2 regions of the Sphaerotilus microaerophilus genome follow, and region 1 is predicted to be linked to the other one. Evidence: predicted binding sites of a transcription regulator. Region 1 holds the regulator's gene; the other holds the start of a gene.
What was found. Region 1 encodes FNR, which switches genes on or off when oxygen is low (the NO sensors DNR and NnrR bind a similar motif). Its sites were predicted from a motif close to TTGATNNNNATCAA; they were not measured.

Region 1 (15,650 bases):
CGCCGCGCAGGCCGCGATCTACCCGGCCGAGCGGCTGCGCCATGTGCCGCAGCCGCTGCTGCGGCGTCACTGCCTGCGCGGCGAGGGGGACAGCGAGGGGCTGGTGCAGGTGCGCCCGGAGCTGCGCGAGCGGGTGCGCTTCGGCCAGCTCAACCTCTGCGAGGAGATCGAGCCGCTCGGGCCCTTCGACGCGATCTTCCTGCGCAACGTGCTGATCTACTTCGACGCCCGCACCCGCCGCGAGGTGATCGCTCGGGTGCTGGACCGGCTGCGGCCCGGCGGTCTGTTCTTCATCGGCATGGCCGAGGGCAGGGCGGACCTCGGTGCCCAGGTGGACGTGCTGGGCCCGGGCGCATTCCGAAAGCGGCCGGGTTGATTCACTGATCGGGCCCGGGCACAGGCACCGCGCCGGTGCTGTGCCGCCCGGGGCTTCGCTCAGCTCACATCTGGTCGATCATGACCTGCCCGAACCCGGAGCAGGACACCTGCGTGGCGCCCTCCATCAGGCGGGCGAAGTCGTAGGTCACCTTCTTGCTTTCGACGGCGGCCTCCATCGCGCGGATGATCAGGTCGGCCGCCTCGGTCCAGCCCATGTGGCGCAGCATCATCTCGGCCGACAGGATCTCGGAGCCGGGGTTGACGTAGTTCTTGCCAGCGTAGCGCGGCGCGGTGCCGTGGGTGGCCTCGAAGCAGGCCACCGAGTCGGACAGGTTCGCCCCCGGCGCAATGCCGATGCCGCCGACCTGGGCGGCCACCGCGTCGGAGATGTAGTCGCCGTTGAGGTTCAGCGTCGCGATGACCGAGTATTCGGCCGGGCGCATCAGCACCTGCTGCAGGAAGGCGTCGGTGATCGAGTCCTTGATGACGATCTCGCGCCCGGTCTTCGGGTTGATGACCCGGCACCACGGGCCGCCGTCGATCGGCTCAGCCGCGAATTCGCGCTGCGCCAGCGCGTAGGCCCAGTCACGGAAGCCACCCTCGGTGAACTTCATGATGTTGCCCTTGTGGACGATGGTCACGCTGGGCCGGTCGTTGTCGATGGCGTACTGGATGGCCTTGCGCATCAGGCGCTCGGTGCCTTCGCGCGACACTGGCTTGACGCCCAGCGCCGAGGTTTCCGGGAAGCGGATCTTGCGGATGCCCATCTCCTCGGTCAGGAAGCGGATCACCTTCTGGACCTGCTCGCCGCCGGCCTCCCACTCGATGCCGGCGTAGATGTCTTCCGAGTTCTCGCGGAAGACGACCATGTCGGTCTTCTCCGGCTCCTTCAGTGGCGAGGGCACGCCCTTGAAGTAGCGCACCGGGCGCAGGCAGACGTAGAGGTCGAGCTCCTGGCGCAGGGCCACGTTCAGCGAGCGGATGCCGCCGCCCACCGGCGTGGTCAGCGGGCCCTTGATGGAGACGACGTACTCGCGGATCGCCTGCACGGTCTCGTCAGGCAGCCAGACGTCCGGCCCGTACACGCGGGTGGCCTTCTCGCCGGCGTAGATCTCCATCCAGCGGATCTGGCGCTCGCCGCCGTAGGTCTTGGCCACCGCGGCGTCGACCACCTTGATCATCACCGGGGTGATGTCCACGCCGGTGCCGTCTCCTTCGATGAAGGGGATGATGGGGTGGTTCGGCACGTTGAGCGAGCCATCCGCGTTGACGGTGATCTTCTGGCCGTCCGCGGGCACCTGGATGTGTTGATACATGGGCCGGGTCCTGGGTACTTGATCTTGGGTTCTGTGGAGCGGGATCGCTCGGGCGAGCGCCAAAGATTCTAGGGGAGGGGTCAGGCACACCACGCGGCGATCGGCTCGATCACCGCGTGCGCCAGTCCCCAGCCGGCAAAGCCGCTGATCATCGCGCCGGCGAGTCGCACGGCCAGGCGGTTGCCCTGCGCGTCGGTGGCGTGCCGGCGCAGGGCGGCGGGCAGCCAGCGCAGCCAGATCGCCGGGCCGAGCAGCAGGCCCAGCGTGCTCGTGGCACCGAAGGCCAGCATCACCAGTGCGCCGTCGAGCGGCCCGGAGGCCACCGCGGCCACCAGCAGCGCGGCATGCAGCAGGCCGCAGGGCAGCACGGGCCAGAGCAGGCCGATCGCCGTGGCCTTCAGCTCGCCGGGCAGGTGCACCTTGCGGGGCAGGTCGCTGTCCTGCGGCCGCCGCCCGCGCCCGACCTGCTCGGCCCAGGCCTCGATGCTCGGCGGCAGGCGACCGCGCAGCATCAACCACAGCCCCAGCAGCAGCAGGAAGGCCTGCAGGCCGACCCAGACGGGGCGCAGCCAACCGGTGCCCTCCGACAGCGTCTGCAGCCCGGTCACCACCGTGGCAGCGAGCATCCCGGCCACCATGTAGGCGACCAGCCGGCCGACCAGCAGCCCCGCCACGGCGCGCGATGGCCTGGCGGGGTGGCACAGCCGGGCGGCAGCGGCACAGCCGGCGCCGCACATGCCGGCACAGTGCGGCACCCCGGCCACCCCCATCAGGGCGGCCGTGACCACCAGGGCAGCACTCATCGGGTCAACTCAGATCACGCGGGAGAAGCGCTCGCGGGCGCGGTCCACGCGCACGTACTTGTCGAACACCATCGCGATGTAGCGCACGAAGTACCAGCCCAGCGAGGTCAGCTCGAAGCCGTCCTGGTCGAGCTTCAGCAGGCCGGCGTCGGCGTGCTCCTGCAGCGACTCGATCTCGGCGGCGAAGTAGCTGCGCACGTCGATCAGGTGCGCCAGCGCCACCGACTCGTAGCTCAGGCGGCCGTGGCACATGATGGACATGATCACCGCGCGGCGCACCAGGTCATCGCGGCTGAGCGCGAGGCCGCGCACCACCGGCAGGCCGCCACGGCGCAGCGCGTCGTAGTAGTCGTCCAGGGTCTTGGCGTTCTGGCTGTAGGTCGGGCCGACCCGGCTGATCGCCGACACGCCCAGCGCCACCAGATCGCAGTCCGGCTGCGTGCTGTAGCCCTGGAAGTTGCGGTGCAGGCGGCCCTGGCGCTTGGCCTGCGCGAGCGGATCCTCCGGCAGTGCGAAGTGGTCCATCCCGATGTACTGGTAGCCGTGGGCGATGAAGCCGGCGATGGCCTGCGACAGCATGCCGATGCGGTCGCCGCCGGTGGGCAGGATCTCGATCGGGATGCGCCGCTGCGGCTTGAAGCGTGCTGGCAGGTGGGCGTAGCCGTACAAGGCGATGCGGTCCGGGCGCAGCCGAGCCACTTCGCTCACCGTGCGCTGGAAGCTCTCGGGGGTCTGTTTTGGCAGGCCGTAGATGAGGTCGACGTTGATCGAGTCGAAGCCCAGTGAGCGTGCCGAGGCCATCAGCGCATGCACCTGCTCGGCCGGCTGGATGCGGTGCACGGCCTTCTGAACGTCAGCATCGAAGTCCTGTACGCCGAAGGACAACCGGTTGAACCCCAGTTCGGCGAGGTGGGCCAGCCGGTCGTGCGTGACGGTGCGCGGGTCGATCTCGATCGAGTACTCGCCCTTGGGCAGCAACTGCACCCGGCTGCGCAGGGTGGCCATCAGGCCGGAGAGCTCCGCGTCGCTGAGGAAGGTCGGCGTGCCGCCGCCGAAGTGCAATTGCGACACCGGCTGCTCGCGGCCGATCACGTTGGTGACCAGATCAAGCTCGTGCGTCAGCGCCGCCAGGTAGGCCTCGGCGCGGCCGTGGTCACGGGTGACGATCTTGTTGCAGGCGCAGTAGTAGCAGACCGACTCGCAAAAGGGGATGTGGAGGTAGAGCGACAGCGGGCCGCCCGCGCCAGCCACGCCGCCGGTGGCGCGCTGCGTCAGCGCCTGCACGTACTGGTCGGGCCCGAAGGCCTCGACGAAGCGGTCCGCCGTGGGGTAGGAGGTGTAGCGCGGCCCGGGCACGTCCATGCGGCGCAGCAGGTCTTCGCTGAGTACGGGCATGCCCTCTTGGCGTGAGAGCGCACTCTGGCCCTCCACCATATCAACCGTGGTCATTTCTTCCATTCGTGCACTGTGCCCCGATGGCTGGCGTCCATATTGACATAACTCAATCTACCATCGTGCCGACGGGTCGGGGTAGACCCCGATTTGATCTGTCTCGGTCCCGCCTCGCGGGGTCCGCTGCGTGCGTTACGCACGAGCCTCGGTGCGATAATCTCTGACATGACGCAAGAAACCGCACCGCCGTCACGGCTCGAAGCCCTGAAGGTTGCCTGTTCCGCCTGCAACCTCCGCGAACTGTGTCTGCCTGTGGGGCTGACAGACGACGAGATGTTGTCGCTCGATGACATGGTCAGCACGCGGCGCAGCGTGAAGCGGGGCGAAAGTATCTTCCATGCCGGCGACCCCTTTGCCGCGCTCTATGCGGTGCGCACCGGCTTCTTCAAGACCGTGGTGTCGGCCTCCGACGGCCGCGAGCAGGTCACTGGCTTCCAGATGGCGGGTGAGTTGATCGGCCTGGATGGCATCAGCACCGACCGGCATTCCTGTGACGCCGTGGCGCTGGAGGACTCGCAGGTCTGCATGATCCCCTACGGCCAGCTGGAGTCGCTCTCGCGCGAGTTCACGCTGCTGCAGCACCAGTTCCACAAGATCATGAGCCGCGAGATCGTGCGCGACCACGGCGTGATGCTGCTGCTGGGCAGCATGCGCGCGGAGGAGCGCCTGGCGGCCTTCCTGCTGAACCTGACGCAGCGCCTGCAGGCGCGCGGCTTCTCCGCCTCGGCGCTGGTGCTGCGCATGACCCGCGAGGAGATCGGCAGCTACCTCGGCCTGAAGCTGGAGACGGTCAGCCGAACCTTCTCGAAATTCCAGGAGGAAGGCATCCTGGAGGTGAAGCAGCGCGACATCCGCATCATCGAGCAGTCTGCGCTGCAGCGCGTGGTGAACGGCACCAGCGCTTGAGTTGACCCACCCCCGCAGCGGCTCACGCCGCTCCCCCTCAAGGGGGCGCAACCACCGGACCGGCGGAACCGGATCCGCGGTCGCTGCTTGCAAAAGAAAAGACGGGTGTTGACCGAGCGGGTGGGTTACTCCGCCCGGTAGCCGAGTGAGGCGGAGATCTGCCGGGCGGTTTCGCGCAGGCGGTCCATCCAGCCTTCTTCGAGGCGATCCGCGGGAGCGGAGATGGACAGGCCGGCGATGAGGCGCGACTGGTCGTCGTAGATGGCGGCGGCCATGCAGCGCACGCCGAGTTCCAATTCCTCGTTGTCGCGTGCGATGTCGGTCTGGCGCACCCGGGCCAGTTCGCGATCCAGCAAGGCCGGGTCGGTGATGCTGTTGCGGGTGTGCCCGGCCAGGCCGGTGCGGGTGGCGTAGGCGCGCACGCGCTGCGGGTCGTCGTGCGCCAGGAAGAGCTTGCCCACCGACGTCAGGTGCAGTGGTGCGCGGCCACCCACGGCGCGCACGACCTGCATGCCTGAGCGCTCGGAGTAGGTGCGCTCGATGTAGACGATCTCGTCGCCCTGCCGTACCGACAGGTTCACCGGCTGGTGGGTGAGCTTGTGCAGCTCGCGCATCGGCCCGAGCGCGGCGTCACGCACATCCAGCCGCGCCTTCACCAGGTTGCCCAGCTCCAGCAGGCGCATGCCCAGCCGGTAGCTGCCCGCCTCGGGGCGATCCACGAAGCGGCCCACCGCCAAGTCATTCAGGATCCGGTGCGCAGTCGAGGGGTGCAGGCCGGTATGCTCGCTGATCTGCTTCAGGGACACCGGGTCCTGGTGTGCCGCCAGCACATCCAGCAGGGTGAACATGCGCTCCAGGACCTGGATGGTCGGGGTGCTGCCTTCCTTTTTCGTCATGTCGGGGATGTTGAGTCGATGATGGATTTTCGCATGGCGAAAAGAAGATGGTCGAGCTGGCTGTGTGGATATCTGTGCCGGCCGGTGGGGCGGGTGGCTCTGGCGGCTCTGGCTGCGCTGGCGAGTGGGCTGCTGCCGGCCTGGCAGGCCGCTCATGCGGGCGAGGCCACCGAGCCGCCCGCCACGGAGCGGGCACCTGCGGCCTCCGCTGCAGCGGCCTCGGCAGCACCCCTGGTGTTGCGGTGGACGAGGGTGCCCCGGGCGATCGGGCGCATCACCTCGAAGACCTTGGGCGTGGTGATCAACCAGGACGATCCGTATTCGGTCGAGGTGGGTGAGCGCTACGTCCAGCGGCGCCAGATCCCGCCCGGGCATGTGCTGCGCGTGAAGCTGCCGCGCCAGGCGAGCCTGTCTGCAGGGGATGGCGCGCAGTTGCGCGCGGCCATCGAGGCGCACTTCGGCGACGACGTCCAGGGCCTGGCGCTGGTGTGGGCGCAGCCCTACGCGGTGGAGTGCCAGTCCATCACCGCCGCGGTGTCGCTGGGGTTGGAGCCCGGGCTGTGCTCGAACACCTGTGCCAAGGCCACGGGATCGCGCTACTTCAACTCACCCAGCGGTGCGCCCTGGCGGGACCTGGGCCTGCGTCCGTCGATGTTGCTGGCCGCCGGCAGCGTGGACGCGGCCCACGCGCTGATCGAGCGTGGCATGGCGGCCGACGGCAGCCTAGGCCTGCGCGGCTCGCCGCCTGTGCATGCGTATTACATGGTCACGCGCGACGCGGCGCGCAGCGTCCGGCTGCCCCAGTACCCGCCGCCAAGCCTGCTGCGCGGTGTCGCAGTGGCCACCCATGTACAGCAAGGGGACCTGCCGGCGGGCGAGGACCGCCTGTTGCTGGTGCAGACCGGCCTGCCCACGCTCGCGGGCCTGGATCGCCTGAACTGGGCGCCGGGCGCCATGGCCGACCACCTGACCTCCTTTGGTGGGCAACTGGGCGGAGGCAGCGGCCAGACCAGCGCGCTGGCCTGGATCGATGCAGGCGCCACCGCCAGCTATGGCAGCGTCAGCGAGCCCTGCAACCACACGCAGAAGTTTCCCCACCCCCAGCTCGCGCTGCTGCACTACCTGCAGGGCAGCACGGTGCTGGAGGCCTACTGGAAGAGCGTGAAGTGGCCGCAGCAGGGGGTCTTCATCGGCGAGCCGCTGGCCGCCCCGTTTGCCCAGCGCTGAGGCTCCTTGGCGGGATTTCCGCCGCCGAGGCTGGCGCTGCTGCGGGTTTCTCCCAGGTCGCCTTTGCGGCGCGCCAAAGACCGGTGACAGGCCTGTGAAAGCCTGGCAATGCTAAATTCATGGTCTTGATTCTGTAGGTCCTTCCCGTCCCCTTCTCTGGCAACAGTCAAGCCGGGTCGCAATCCGCTAGCCGGTCCAGCCGTGTCGCGGAAGGTTGTTCAACCCATCGGAGTCCTGGATACCGGGACGCAAGGTGAGCGAAAGATGATGCAGCAACACAGGTCGAACTCGCACCTCTTCGGCGGCAATGCGCCTTATGTCGAAGAGATGTACGAGGCGTACCTCGACAACCCGGGCTCCGTGCCCGACAACTGGCGCGACTACTTCGATGCGCTGCAGAACGTTCCCGCCGTCGATGGGAGCGATTCCCGCGACGTCGCGCACGCGCCGGTCATCGAGTCCTTTGCGCAGCGTGCCAAGGCCAACGCCTTTGCCAACAAGGCCAGTTCGGCCGATCTGGCGGTCGCACGCAAGCAGGTCCACGTTCAGTCCCTGATCGCGGCCTACCGCAACGTCGGTCAGCGCTGGGCCGACCTCGATCCGCTCAAGCGCACCGAACGTCCCAAGATCCCCGAACTCGAACCGGCGTTCTACGACCTGTCCGAGTCGGACATGGACATCACCTTCTCGGCGGCGAACACCTACTTCACCAAGGCCGAGAACATGACCCTGCGCGAGATCGTGCAGGCGCTGCGGGAGACCTACTGCAGCACGATCGGCGCCGAGTTCATGCACATCACCGACCAGACGCAAAAGCGCTGGTGGCAGCAGAAACTCGAAAGCATCCGCTCCAAGCCGAGCTTCAACGCCGAACAGAAGAAGCACATCCTCGACCGCCTGACGGCTGCCGAGGGCCTGGAACGCTTCCTGCATACCAAGTACGTCGGCCAGAAGCGCTTCTCGCTCGAAGGCGGCGAGAGCTTCATCGCCGCGATGGACGAGCTGGTCCAGCGCGCCGGCGAGAAGGGCGTGCAGGAAATCGTCATCGGCATGGCCCACCGTGGCCGCCTGAACGTGCTGGTCAACACCCTGGGCAAGATGCCCGCGGACCTGTTTGCCGAGTTCGACCACACCGCGCCGGAAGACCTGCCTGCCGGTGACGTGAAGTACCACCAGGGCTTCAGCTCCGACATCGCCACTGCGGGCGGCCCGGTCCACCTGAGCCTGGCGTTCAACCCCTCGCACCTGGAAATCGTCAACCCGGTGGTCGAAGGCTCGGTGCGTGCGCGCATGGACCGCCGTGGCGACACCAAGGGCCTGCAGGTGCTGCCGGTGCTGGTGCACGGCGACTCGGCCTTCGGCGGCCAGGGCGTGAACCAGGAAACGCTGATGCTGTCGGAGACCCGCGGGTACTCCACCGGCGGCACGGTGCACCTGATCATCAACAACCAGATCGGCTTCACCACCTCCGACCCGCGCGACCTGCGCTCCACGCTGTACTGCACCGACATCGTCAAGATGATCGAGTCGCCGGTGCTGCACGTGAACGGCGACGACCCGGAGGCCGTCGTGCTGGCCACCCAGCTGGCGCTGGAATTCCGCCTGACCTTCCAGAAGGATGTCGTGGTCGACATCATCTGCTTCCGCAAGCTGGGCCACAACGAGCAGGACACCCCCGCGCTGACCCAGCCGCTGATGTACAAGAAGATCGGCGCGCACCCTGGCACGCGCAGGCTCTACGCCGACCGGCTGTCCGCCCAGGGCATGGGCGAGACGCTGGGTGACGACATGGTCAAGGCCTTCCGTGCCGCCATGGACGCCGGCCGCCACACCGTCGACCCGGTGCTGAGCAACTTCAAGAGCAAGTTCGCGGTCGACTGGCAGCCCTTCCTCGGCAAGAAGTGGACCGACTCCGCCGACACCGCAATCCCGCTCACCGAGTGGAAGCGCCTGGCCGAGCACATGACCACGATCCCCGCCAGCGTCAATCCGCACCCGCTGGTCAAGAAGGTCTACGACGATCGCGCTGCGATGGGCCGTGGCGAGATCAACGTCGATTGGGGCATGGGCGAGCACATGGCCTTCGCCTCGCTGGTGGCGGCCGGTTACCCGGTGCGCCTGTCCGGCGAGGACTGCGGCCGCGGCACCTTCACGCACCGCCATGCGGTCATCCATGACCAGAAGCGCGAGAAGTGGGACGAGGGCACCTACATCCCGCTGCAGCACGTGGCCGACGGCCAGGCGCAGTTCACCGTCATCGACTCCATCCTGTCCGAAGAGGCGGTGCTGGGCTTCGAGTACGGCTACGCCTCGGCCGAGCCGAACACGCTGACCATCTGGGAAGCCCAGTTCGGTGACTTCGCCAACGGCGCGCAGGTCGTGATCGACCAGTTCATCGCTTCGGGTGAAGTGAAGTGGGGCCGCGTCAACGGCCTGACGCTGATGCTGCCGCACGGCTACGAAGGCCAGGGCCCCGAGCACAGCTCGGCCCGCCTGGAGCGCTTCATGCAGCTGGCCGCCGACACCAACATGCAGATTGTGCAGCCGACCTCGGCCAGCCAGATCTTCCATGTGCTGCGCCGCCAGATGGTGCGCCCGCTGCGCAAGCCGCTGGTGATCTTCACGCCCAAGTCCCTGCTGCGCAACAAGGACGCGACCTCTCCGGTGACCGACTTCACCAAGGGCGAGTTCCGCACCGTGATCGGCGAGCAGAAGGCGGAGATCGACGCCGCCAAGGTCAAGCGCGTGATCGCCTGCTCGGGCAAGGTCTACTACGACCTGGTCAAGAAGCGCGAGGAGAAGAAGTCCAACGACGTGGCCGTGATTCGCGTCGAGCAGCTCTATCCCTTCCCGCACAAGGCCTTCGCCGCCGAGCTGAAGAAGTACCCCAACGCGACCGAGATCGTGTGGTGCCAGGACGAGCCGCAGAACCAGGGTTCCTGGTTCTTCGTGCAGCACTACATCCACGAGAACATGGTCGAAGGCCAGAAGCTCGGTTACGCCGGCCGTCCGTCGTCGGCCTCGCCGGCGGTGGGTTACGCGCACCTGCACCAGGAGCAGCAGAAGGCGCTGCTGGACCAGGCCTACGGCAAGCTCAAGGGATTTGTCCTGAGCAAGTGATGCGCCCAGGTTGGGCCGGCGCTCGCTGCGCGCCGTCGGCCCGGCTCTCGTGCGGCTTGTCCAGGATGAACCCGTGGGCGGCCGCTACGCGCGGCGCGTCGACCAACCGACGCACTGAACAGACAAGAGAAGCAACATGGCTATCGTAGAAGTCAAGGTCCCCCAGCTGTCCGAATCGGTCGCCGAAGCGACCCTGCTGCAGTGGAAGAAGAAGCCCGGCGAAGCCGTGGCGATGGACGAGATCCTGATCGAGATCGAGACCGACAAGGTTGTCCTCGAAGTGCCCGCGCCGGCTGCCGGCGTGATGGCCGAGCACGTCGTCGCTGACGGCGGCACCGTGGTCAGCGACCAGGTGATCGCCCGCATCGACACCGAAGGCAAGGCTGGCGCTGCCGCCGTGCCCGCCGCCGCCCCGGCTGCTGCCGCTCCCGCGGCGGCCGCTGCCGCACCGGCGGCCACCGGTGGCTCCAAGGGCGACGTGGCCATGCCCGCCGCTGCCAAGATCCTGGCCGAGAAGGGTCTGCAGGCCTCCGACGTGGCCGGCTCCGGCAAGGATGGCCGCGTCACCAAGGGCGACGCCCTGGCCGCAGGTGCCAAGCCTGCCGCTGCCGTGGCCGCGCCGGTCGCCGCACCGGTGAACGCAGCGGTTGCCAAGCCTCTGCCCGCCGTGGCGGCTCCGGTCGTGCAGAAGCTGAGCGACCGCCCCGAGCAGCGCGTGCCGATGTCGCGCCTGCGTGCCCGCATCGCCGAGCGCCTGGTGCAGTCGCAGTCCACCAACGCCATCCTGACCACCTTCAACGAGGTGAACATGGCCCCGGTGATGGACATGCGCAAGCGCTTCCAGGACAAGTTCGAGAAGGAGCACGGCGTCAAGATCGGCTTCATGAGCTTCTTCGTCAAGGCGGCTGTGCATGCCCTGAAGAAGTTCCCGATCCTGAATGCCTCGGTGGACGGCAACGACATCGTCTACCACGGCTACTTCGACATCGGCATCGCGGTGGGCTCGCCGCGTGGCCTGGTGGTGCCCATCCTGCGCAACGCCGACCAGATGTCCTTTGCCGACATCGAGAAGAAGATCGCCGAGTTCGGCCAGAAGGCCAAGGACGGCAAGCTGGGCCTGGAAGACCTCACCGGCGGTACTTTCTCCATCTCCAACGGCGGCACCTTCGGCTCGATGCTCTCGACCCCGATCATCAACCCGCCGCAGTCCGCGATCCTGGGCGTGCACGCCACCAAGGACCGCGCGATGGTCGAGAACGGCCAGGTCGTGGTGCGCCCGATCAACTACCTCGCGATGTCCTACGACCACCGCATCATCGACGGCCGCGAAGCCGTGCTGGGCCTGGTGGCGATGAAGGAAGCGCTGGAAGATCCCGCGCGTTTGCTGTTCAACATCTGAACCGGCTGAGCCTGCCCTCCGGCACCAGCCCCTGACGAACGCCCCCGCCCCGGGGGCGTTCTTCCAAGATCCCAGGAAACACCATGTCCAAGCAATTCGACGTCGTCGTCATCGGCGGCGGCCCCGGCGGCTACATCGGCGCGATCCGTGCCGCGCAACTCGGCTTCAACGTCGCCTGCGTCGACGAGTGGAAGAACGACAAGGGCGGCCCCGCGCCCGGCGGCACCTGCACCAACGTCGGCTGCATCCCCTCCAAGGCGCTGCTGCAATCCTCCGAGCACTACGAGCACGCCGCCAAGCACTTCGGCGAGCACGGCATCTCGCTGGACAACCTGCAGATGGACGTGGCGAAGATGGTCGCCCGCAAGAACGGCGTCGTGAAGCAGAACAACGACGGCATCCTCTACCTGTTCAAGAAGAACAAGGTCAGCTTCTTCCACGGCCGCGGCAGCTTCGCCAAGGCCGTCGAAGGTGGCTACGAGATCAACGTCACTGGCGCTGCCAACGAGACGCTGACGGCCAAGCAGGTCATCATCGCCACCGGCTCCAATGCCCGCGCGCTGCCGGGCGTGGCCTTCGACGAAGAGAAGGTGCTGTCCAACGACGGCGCCCTGCGCATCGGCGCCGTGCCCACCAAGCTGGGTGTGATCGGCTCCGGCGTGATCGGCCTGGAGATGGGCTCGGTCTGGCGCCGCCTGGGTGCGGAAGTCACCGTGCTGGAAGCCATGCCCGCCTTCCTGATGGCCGCCGACGAAGGCGTGGCCAAGGAGGCGCTCAAGGTCTTCACCAAGCAGGGCCTGAAGTTCGAGTTCGGCGTCAAGATCGCTGGCGTGGACGCGTCGGGTGACGGCGTGGTCGTCAGCTACACCGACGCCAAGGGCGGCGAGCAGAAGCTGGCGGTGGACAAGCTGATCGTCTCGATCGGCCGCACCGCCAACACCATCGGCCTGAACCCCGAGGCCGTCGGCCTGAAGCTCGACGAGCGCGGCGCCATCGTCGTCGACGACGAGTGCCGCACCAACCTGCCCGGCGTCTGGGCGGTGGGTGACGTGGTGCGCGGCCCGATGCTGGCGCACAAGGCCGAGGAAGAAGGCGTGGCGGTGGCCGAGCGCATCGCTGGCCAGCATGGTCACGTGGACCTGGCGCTGGTGCCCTACGTGATCTACACCTCGCCCGAGATCGCCTGGGTGGGCCGCACCGAGCAGCAGCTCAAGGCCGACGGCGTGGCCTACAAGGCCGGCCAGTTCCCCTTCCTGGCCAACGGCCGCGCGCGGGCACTGGGCGACACCACCGGCTTCGTCAAGTTCCTGGCCGATGCCAAGACCGACGAGATCCTGGGCGTGCACATCATCGGCCCGTCCGCCAGCGAGCTGGTGGCCGAAGCCTGCGTCGCCATGGCCTTCAAGGCCAGCGCCGAGGACATCGCCCGCATCTGCCACGCGCACCCCTCCCTGAGCGAAAGCACCAAGGAAGCCGCGTTGGCCGTGGACAAGCGCACGTTGAATTTCTGATCGTCGGCGTCGACGCTCAGGAACTTCCCCAGGGGCGGCGCGAGTCGCCCCTTTTCGTTCGTATCCTTCGGCAGACAGGACTGTCTTCTGCCCTCTGCACTCTGGTCATGCCATCCGTCACCGAGCTCTATCACCAGATCCTGGCCGAAAAAGGCTTCACCGCCGACCCGGCCCAGCTGCGCGCGGTGGCCATGCTGCAGCGCTGCCAGGACGAATGGGCCGCCTACAAGGCGCGCCGCAGCAACGCGCTGACCAAGGCGCTGGTGCGCCCGCCGATCCCGCGTGGCGTGTACATGTTCGGCGGGGTGGGGCGCGGCAAGAGCTTCCTGATGGACTGCTTCTTCCAGGCCGTGCCGCTGCAGCGCAAGACCCGCCTGCACTTCCACGAGTTCATGCGCGAGGTGCACCGTGAGCTGCAGGAGCTCAAGGGCATGGCCAACCCACTGGATGAGCTCGGCAAGCGCATCGCCCGCCGCTACCGGCTGATCTGCTTCGACGAATTCCACGTGGCCGACGTGACCGACGCGATGATCCTGCACCGGTTGCTGGATGCGCTGTTTGCCAACCGCGTCTCCATCGTCACCACCTCCAACTTCCACCCCGACGGTCTCTACCCCAACGGCCTGCACCGCGACCGGATCCTGCCGGCCATCGAGCTGCTCAAGGCCAAGCTGGAAGTCGCCAACGTCGACAACGGAACCGACTACCGCCGCCGCACGCTGGAGCAGGTCGAGCTCTACCACTGTCCGCTCGGCGCGCAGGCCGACGCCGCGATGCAGCGCGCCTTCGAGGAGCTGGCTGCGGTGCAGGACGAAGAGCCGCTGATGCGCATCGAGCACCGCGAGATCCGGGCGCGCCGCAAGGCCGGCAGCACGGTCTGGTTCGATTTCAAGGAGCTTTGCGGCGGCCCCCGCTCGCAGAACGACTACCTGGAAATCGCCACCCAGTTCGAGACCGTGCTGCTCTCCAGCGTTCCACAGATGCCGCCCAAGCTCGCTTCCGAGGCGCGCCGCTTCACTTGGCTGGTGGACGTGTTCTACGACCGCCGCGTCAAGCTCATTGTCTCCGCGGCCGTCCCGGCCGAGGAGCTCTACACTGAAGGCCCGCTGGCCCACGAATTCCCCCGCACCGTCTCGCGTCTGAACGAGATGCGCAGCGCCGAGTACCTGGCGCTGGAGCGGCGGGAGGTGGATACCTCGCTGACCTGAGGCGCACGGCCCCGCCGCCCTGTCACCGCATGGATCGCAGATCCACGATGGCATGGCATCTGTCGGGCGGCGACGGTGGGGCCCGGTGAATCGCCCTCGGCCACCGCTCGGGCCACGAGCCATCGACGGCGATCCGCATCGGGTGCCTCATGAACCGCGCCGATCGACTGCCCGGGCTGAACCTGCTGCGCAGCATCGCCATCGTCTGGGTGATGCTGTTTCACTCCTCCCTGCTGGGCGGACTCGGGCAGCACTGGAATCGCGTCAGCGGGCCGAAGACGGGCGGGCTGGCCATCACCTCCTCGAGCGTCAACGTCTGGCGGAACACCGCCAGCGGGTTGCGCGCGGGGTGCAGGCGTACCTCGACCGAGATGCGCCCGAAGGTGTCCGCCCGGATGCCGTACTGCGCCATGTAGTCCAGCCCCGCGCCGCCGGAGAACTGCGCCGCCTGCGGCGCCTCGTGACGCGTGGCACGTCCAGGGGCGGCGTCGCCCCGACCGCTCAAGCCTTCACTTCGACCACCGGTTCGAAGCCGCCGAAGATCATGCGCTTGCCGTCGAAGGGCATGGGCGGGTTGCCGGGTGTGGACGGATCCATGCGCGGGTCTTCCATCATCTTCTTCATGCCGGCGTCACGTGTGGCCTTGTCCGGCCATTCGACCCACGAGAAGGCCACTGTCTCCTCGGCCGTGGCCTGGACTGCACGGCGGAAGTCGGTGACCTTGCCGTCGGGGACGTCGTCGCCCCAACCCTCGATCACACGAAGGGCGCCCAGCTCGATGAACAGCGAGTCGAAGTGGCGCGCGTGCTCAATGAACTTCTGCTTGTTGGCGGTGGGTACCGCGATCACGAAACCATCGATGTAGGTCATGTCTTCACTCCGTTGGGGTCGACCGGTCGGCGCGTTCTGTCTGAGGGCGCCTCGTATCCCATCGACGAACGACAGTAAACCGGATCGACATGGCCTTTCCGGTAGGAGGGGAAGGGCACGCGCGGAGCCTTTGTGCCCAGCCAGCCTGTTCACCGACCTGGGATGCACCGTTCTCGTCAGGATGGCGGCGTTCGGGGGTCAGCGCCGCACCGGCGCCTCCACCCCCGACATCCGCATCACCATCTCCGGCAGCCGCGCCCCACGCACGGGAATCGCCGCCACCGCGGTGTTCAGCTTGCGCAGTTCGTCGGCACTGAAGCGCAGCGTGGCGGCGCCCAGGTTCTCTTCCATGTGCGCCACGTTGGTCGTGCCGGGGATGGGCACGATGAAGGGCTTCTGGGCCATCAGCCAGGCCAGCGAGAGTTGCGCGGGCGTGGCGTTCTTGCGCCGGGCCCAGGTGCGCACCAGGTCGACCAGGGCCATGTTGGCGGCCAGGGCATCAGGCGCGTAGCGCGGCACCAGGGCGCGGAAGTCCAGGTCGGGCGCGGTGTCGAAGCGGCGCGT
Region 2 (4,945 bases), 2.9 Mb from region 1:
CGACGCACCCGCTGGCATTCATCCAGCGGCCACCGTGGATCCGGCTGTGCCGGTCCACTGGTGGCGCCCCCTTGAGGGGGAGCGGCGTCAGCCGCTTCGGGGGTGGTCGTCAGTCAAGCCTTGACGACCTTGACGGCGCACTTCTTGAAGTCGGTTTCCTTCGAGATCGGGCAGGTCGCGTCCAGCGTGAGCTTGTTGACCAGGCGGTGCTCGTCGAAGAAGGGGATGAACACCAGGCCCTCGGGCACCTTGTTGCGTCCGCGGGTGTTCACGCGCAGGGCGATCTCGCCGCGCCGCGTGACCGCCTTGACAGCGTCGCCGTGCTTCATGCCGCGCTTCTCGGCGTCCTTGGGGTGCATCCACACCACGGCGTCGGGGAAGGCCTTGTACAGCTCGGGCACGCGGCGCGTCATCGTGCCGGTGTGCCAGTGCTCCAGCACGCGGCCGGTGCACAGCCAGAGGTCGTACTCGGCGTCGGGCATCTCGGCGGCCGGCTGGTAGGGCAGGGCGAAGATCTTGGCCTTGCCGTCTGGGTAGCCGTAGAACTTCACGCCCTCGCCGGCCTTCACGTAGGGGTCATAGCCCTCGCGGAAGCGCCACAGGGTTTCCTTGCCGTTCACCACCGGCCAGCGCATGCCGCGCACCTTGTGATAGACGTCGAAGTCCGCCAGGTCGTGGGCGTGGCCGCGGCCGAAGCTGGCGTACTCCTCGAACAGGCCCTTCTGCAGGTAGAAACCGAAGGCCTCCGACTCGGCATTGCTGTAGTTCGGGATCGCATGGCCGTTGACCTTGGCGAGTTCGGCGAGGCCGAACTTGTTCACCTGGCCGTTGGCGTACAGCACCTCGTAGAGCGTCTTGCCCTTGTACTGCGGGTTCTTGTCGAGCAGTTCGGCCGGCCAGACCTCATCGGTCTTGAAGCGCTTGGAGAACTCGATGTACTGCCACAGGTCGGACTTCGCATCGCCCGGCGCCTTGACCTGCTGGCGCCACATCTGGCCGCGGCGCTCGGCGTTGCCGAACATGCCTTCCTTCTCCATCCACATCGCGCAGGGCAGGATCAGGTCGGCGGCCATGGCCGAGACCGTCGGGTAGGCGTCCGAGACCACGGTGAAGCACTTCGGGTTGCGCCAGCCAGGATAGGTTTCCTGGTTGATGTTCGGCCCGGCCTGCATGTTGTTGGTCGTGCTGGTCCAGAGGAAGCCGATCTTGCCGTCCTTGGCCATGCGGCTTTGCAGCACGGCGTGGTAGCCCACCCAGTCAGGGATCGTGCCGGCCGGCAGGTTCCAGAGCTTCTCGCTCTCGGCGCGGTGCTTCGGGTTGGTCACCACCATGTCGGCCGGCAGGCGGTGCGCGAAGGTGCCGACCTCGCGCGCGGTGCCGCAGGCGCTGGGCTGGCCGGTGAGCGAGAAGGGGCTGTTGCCAGGCTCGGAGATCTTGCCCACCAGCAGGTGGACGTTGTAGATCATGTTGTTCACCCAGGTGCCCCGGGTGTGCTGGTTGAAGCCCATGGTCCAGTAGGACGTCACCTTGGTCTTCGGGTCGGCGTAGGCCTTGGCCAGCGCTTCCAGCTTGTCCTTGGGCACGCCGGAGATCTCGTGCGCCTTGTCCAGGGTGTACTCGGAGACGAAGGCGGCGAAGTCGTCGAAGCTGATCGGCGTGTGCTTGTTCGGGTCGCCCTTGGGCTTGCCGTCCGCACCCATGTAGCCGTTGTTGCCGGCAGCCACTTCCAGCGGGTGATTGGGGCGCAGGCCGTAACCGATGTCGGTGACGCCCTTGAAGAAGCCGACGTTCTTCTTCACGAAGGCCTCGTTGACCGCCTTGTTCTGGATGATGTAGTTGCAGATGTAATTGAGGATCGCCAGGTCGCTCTGCGGCTTGAAGATCAACTCGTTGTCGGCCAGCTCGCAGCTGCGGTGCGTGAAGGTGGACAGCACGTGCAGCTTGACGTGCTTGGCGCTCAGGCGCCGGTTGGTGATGCGCGACCAGAGGATCGGGTGCATCTCGGCCATGTTCGAGCCCCAGAGCACGAAGGCGTCGGCGTGCTCGGCGTCGTCATAGCAGCCCATCGGCTCGTCGATGCCGAAGGTGCGCATGAAGCCGGCCACGGCGCTGGCCATGCAGTGGCGCGCATTCGGGTCCAGGCTGTTGGTGCGCAGGCCGGCCTTCCAGAGCTTGGCGGCGGCATAGCCCTCGAACACGGTCCACTGGCCGGAGCCGAACATCGCCACGCCGCGCGCGCCCTGGTTGGGGTCCTTCAGCGTGGTCTTGACCTTCTCGGCCATGATGTCGAAGGCCTGGTCCCAGCTGATCGGCTGGAACTCGCCGGCCTTGTCGAACTTGCCGTCCTTCATGCGCAGAAGCGGCTTGGTCAGGCGGTCCTGGCCGTACTGGATCTTGGCCAGGAAGTAGCCCTTGATGCAGTTCAGGCCCTTGTTGACCGGCGCGTCCGGGTCGCCCTGGGTGGCGACGATGCGCCCGTCCTTGACGCCCACCAGCACGCCGCAGCCGGTGCCGCAGTAGCGGCAGGCGCCCTTGTCCCAGCGGATGCCGTCGGAGGCCGCGGCCGTTTGCGCGTAGGCCTCGGGCAAGGCCACGCCCGCGGCGGTGGCGGCAGCGGCGGCCGCCTTGTGCTTGACGAAATCGCGGCGCGTGAAGGTGACGGGGAATTCCATCTCAGTGCTCCTGGCTCAGGTCCTGGTCGGGTTCGAACTGGTGATAGACCATGGCCACCGACATCACGCCTTCGACCGCGCCGATGCGCGAGAAGGTGTCGGTGGTGGCGTCGTTGGTATCGGCTTCGAGCGTGACGATCAGCTTGCCCTCGGGCGTGGCGGCGTGCACGTCCACACCGGGGATCGCACCCAGCTGGTGGCGCACCTGCGCGAGGAAGTCGGGTCGGGCGTCGACCACGAGGCTGGAAATGTTCATCGCTGGCACCTGATCGGGTTGCGTCCGCCCGCAGCGGGGCAAACACGAAGAATTGGTGGAGCCTAGGTGGGGGAAACCCCGAAATCCTTGAACCGGTTCAGTTTTTTGACCGGATGTCGAGTGGGTGCAATGGGGTTGCGCTTGATCAAGCAGGGGCGCTTGCCGCGTCGGACGGCGTCGGGCGCGCATGCCGCGCGACAGGCGCGGTACGCGCGCACGTCCTTTATTGAGGGGGCGGTAGCCTGCACTTTCTTGAACCAGTTCAACGCAAAGTCCGGCGCCGCAGCCAATCATGGCCACAGCGCGATGTACCGCGGCGGGGACGGCCCGATGGGGCGGCCCGTGACAGGGCGGTCACCCGGCCAGCCGGGGGCGCCGACTGGGCATGACGGAGTAGGCAGCACATGGATGCAAGGTGGAGGATCCGACCCGCAGGGGCCGGGCCGATTCGGATGGCAGGCGTGGCCCTGGCTCTGCTGATGGGGGCGGGCGCCGGTGCGGGCGAGGCTGCCGTACCGGTCGCTCAGGTCGCTCAGGAAGCACCGGCCGCGGAGCCGGCTGCGCCGCGCCGGCAGGCGCTGGTGCGCATGGTCCGCCAGGACTGCGGCTCCTGCCACGGCATGCAGCTCACCGGCGGCCTGGGCCCGGCGCTGACGCGCGAGGCGCTGGCCGACAAGTCGACCGAAGGCCTGGCGATCACGATCTACCAGGGCCGCCTGGGCACGCCGATGCCGGGCTGGCGCACGATGCTCAGCGAGCCGGAGGCCCAATGGATTGCCGAGCGGCTGGTGGCGGGATTCCCGCAGGAGGGTGCGCGATGAGCGCGACGAACACGATGAACCGGCGCGCCTGCCTGCTGGGTGGCCTGGCGCTGCCGCTGGCCTGGAGCGGCTGTGCCGCGGTGGCGCCGAGCGGGGCCGCACCGTCGGCGGCTCCGGCCCTGATGGGCAGTGGCGACCTGGGCGTGGTGATCGAGCGCGCCACCGGCACGCTCGCCATCGTCAACACCAGCTCGCGCAGCCTGCTCGGCAAGGTCACCGGGCTGGGCGACCTCTCGCACGCCTCGGTGGTGTTCTCGCGCGACCAGCGCTTTGCCTACGTGTTCGGCCGCGACGGCGGTCTGACGAAGGTGGATGTGCTGGAGCGCCGCATCGTCCACCGTGTGATGCAGGCCGGCAACTCGATCGGCGGCGCCATCTCGGCCGACGGCACGCTGGTGGCGGCGCAGAACTACACGCCCGGCGGCGTGAAGGTGTTCGATGCCCGCACGCTGGCGCTGGTGGCCGACCTCCCGGCGGTCATCGACCCGGTGAAGCAGTCCGGCAAGCCCACTGGTCAGTTGTCCCGCGTGGTTGGCCTGGTCGACCTGCCGGGGCGGCGTTTCGCCTACAGCCTGTTCGACGCCGACGCGATCTGGATCGCCGACCTGAGCGATGTCGCCCAGCCGAAGGTCACCAAGCTGGAGGGCATCGGCCGCCAGCCCTACGACGCGCTGGTCACGCCCGATGGGCGCCACTACATCGCCGGCCTGTTCGGCGAGGACGGCCTGGCGATGGTCGACCTGTGGGCCGCCGAGCCCCGGGTGCGGCGCATCCTGGGCGGCTACGGCCGCGGCCAGCAGCCGCTGCCGGTGTTCAAGATGCCGCACCTGCGCGGCTGGGCCGTGGCCGGGCGGCATGCCTACCTGCCCGCCATCGGCCGCCACGAGGTGCTGGTGGTGGACACCGAGAGCTGGCAGGAGGTGGGCCGCATCCCGGTGGCCGGCCAGCCCGTGTTTGTGATCGCGCGGCCGGACGGCCGCCAGGTCTGGGTCAACTTCGCGGTGCCCGACTACCACCGCGTGCAGGTCATCGACACGACCAGCCGCAGCGTGGTCCGGACCATCGAGCCGGGCAAGGCCGTGCTGCACATGGAGTTCACGCCGCGCGGCGAGGCGGTGTGGATCAGCGCGCGCGATGCGAACCGGGTGACGGTCTACGACACCCAGCGCATCGAGCCGGTCGGCGAGCTGGCGCTG

Region 2: the regulator FNR is predicted to act here: its motif matches at 3,181-3,194, upstream of NGK70_RS23335 (chaperone NapD).

Annotation. Positions count from the first base shown of each region.
Region 1 covers NZ_AP025730.1:2,471,753-2,487,402, forward strand. Annotated here, with positions in the region: gene NGK70_RS10710 (CheR family methyltransferase) at 1-376, shown strand, start outside; gene icd (NADP-dependent isocitrate dehydrogenase) at 441-1,694, opposite strand; gene NGK70_RS10720 (urease accessory protein UreH domain-containing protein) at 1,775-2,497, opposite strand; gene hemN (oxygen-independent coproporphyrinogen III oxidase) at 2,507-3,892, opposite strand; gene fnr (fumarate/nitrate reduction transcriptional regulator Fnr) at 4,115-4,855, shown strand; gene NGK70_RS10735 (IclR family transcriptional regulator) at 4,981-5,751, opposite strand; gene NGK70_RS10740 (TIGR03790 family protein) at 5,785-6,978, shown strand; gene NGK70_RS10745 (2-oxoglutarate dehydrogenase E1 component) at 7,243-10,098, shown strand; gene odhB (2-oxoglutarate dehydrogenase complex dihydrolipoyllysine-residue succinyltransferase) at 10,235-11,497, shown strand; gene lpdA (dihydrolipoyl dehydrogenase) at 11,581-13,008, shown strand; gene zapE (cell division protein ZapE) at 13,116-14,216, shown strand; gene NGK70_RS10765 (hypothetical protein) at 14,437-14,721, opposite strand; gene NGK70_RS10770 (DUF1428 domain-containing protein) at 14,718-15,086, opposite strand; gene NGK70_RS10775 (aldo/keto reductase) at 15,285-15,650, opposite strand, start outside.
Region 2 covers NZ_AP025730.1:5,416,121-5,421,065, reverse strand. Annotated here, with positions in the region: gene napA (nitrate reductase catalytic subunit NapA) at 114-2,672, opposite strand; gene NGK70_RS23335 (chaperone NapD) at 2,674-2,928, opposite strand; gene NGK70_RS23330 (c-type cytochrome) at 3,381-3,749, shown strand; gene NGK70_RS23325 (cytochrome D1 domain-containing protein) at 3,764-4,945, shown strand, end outside.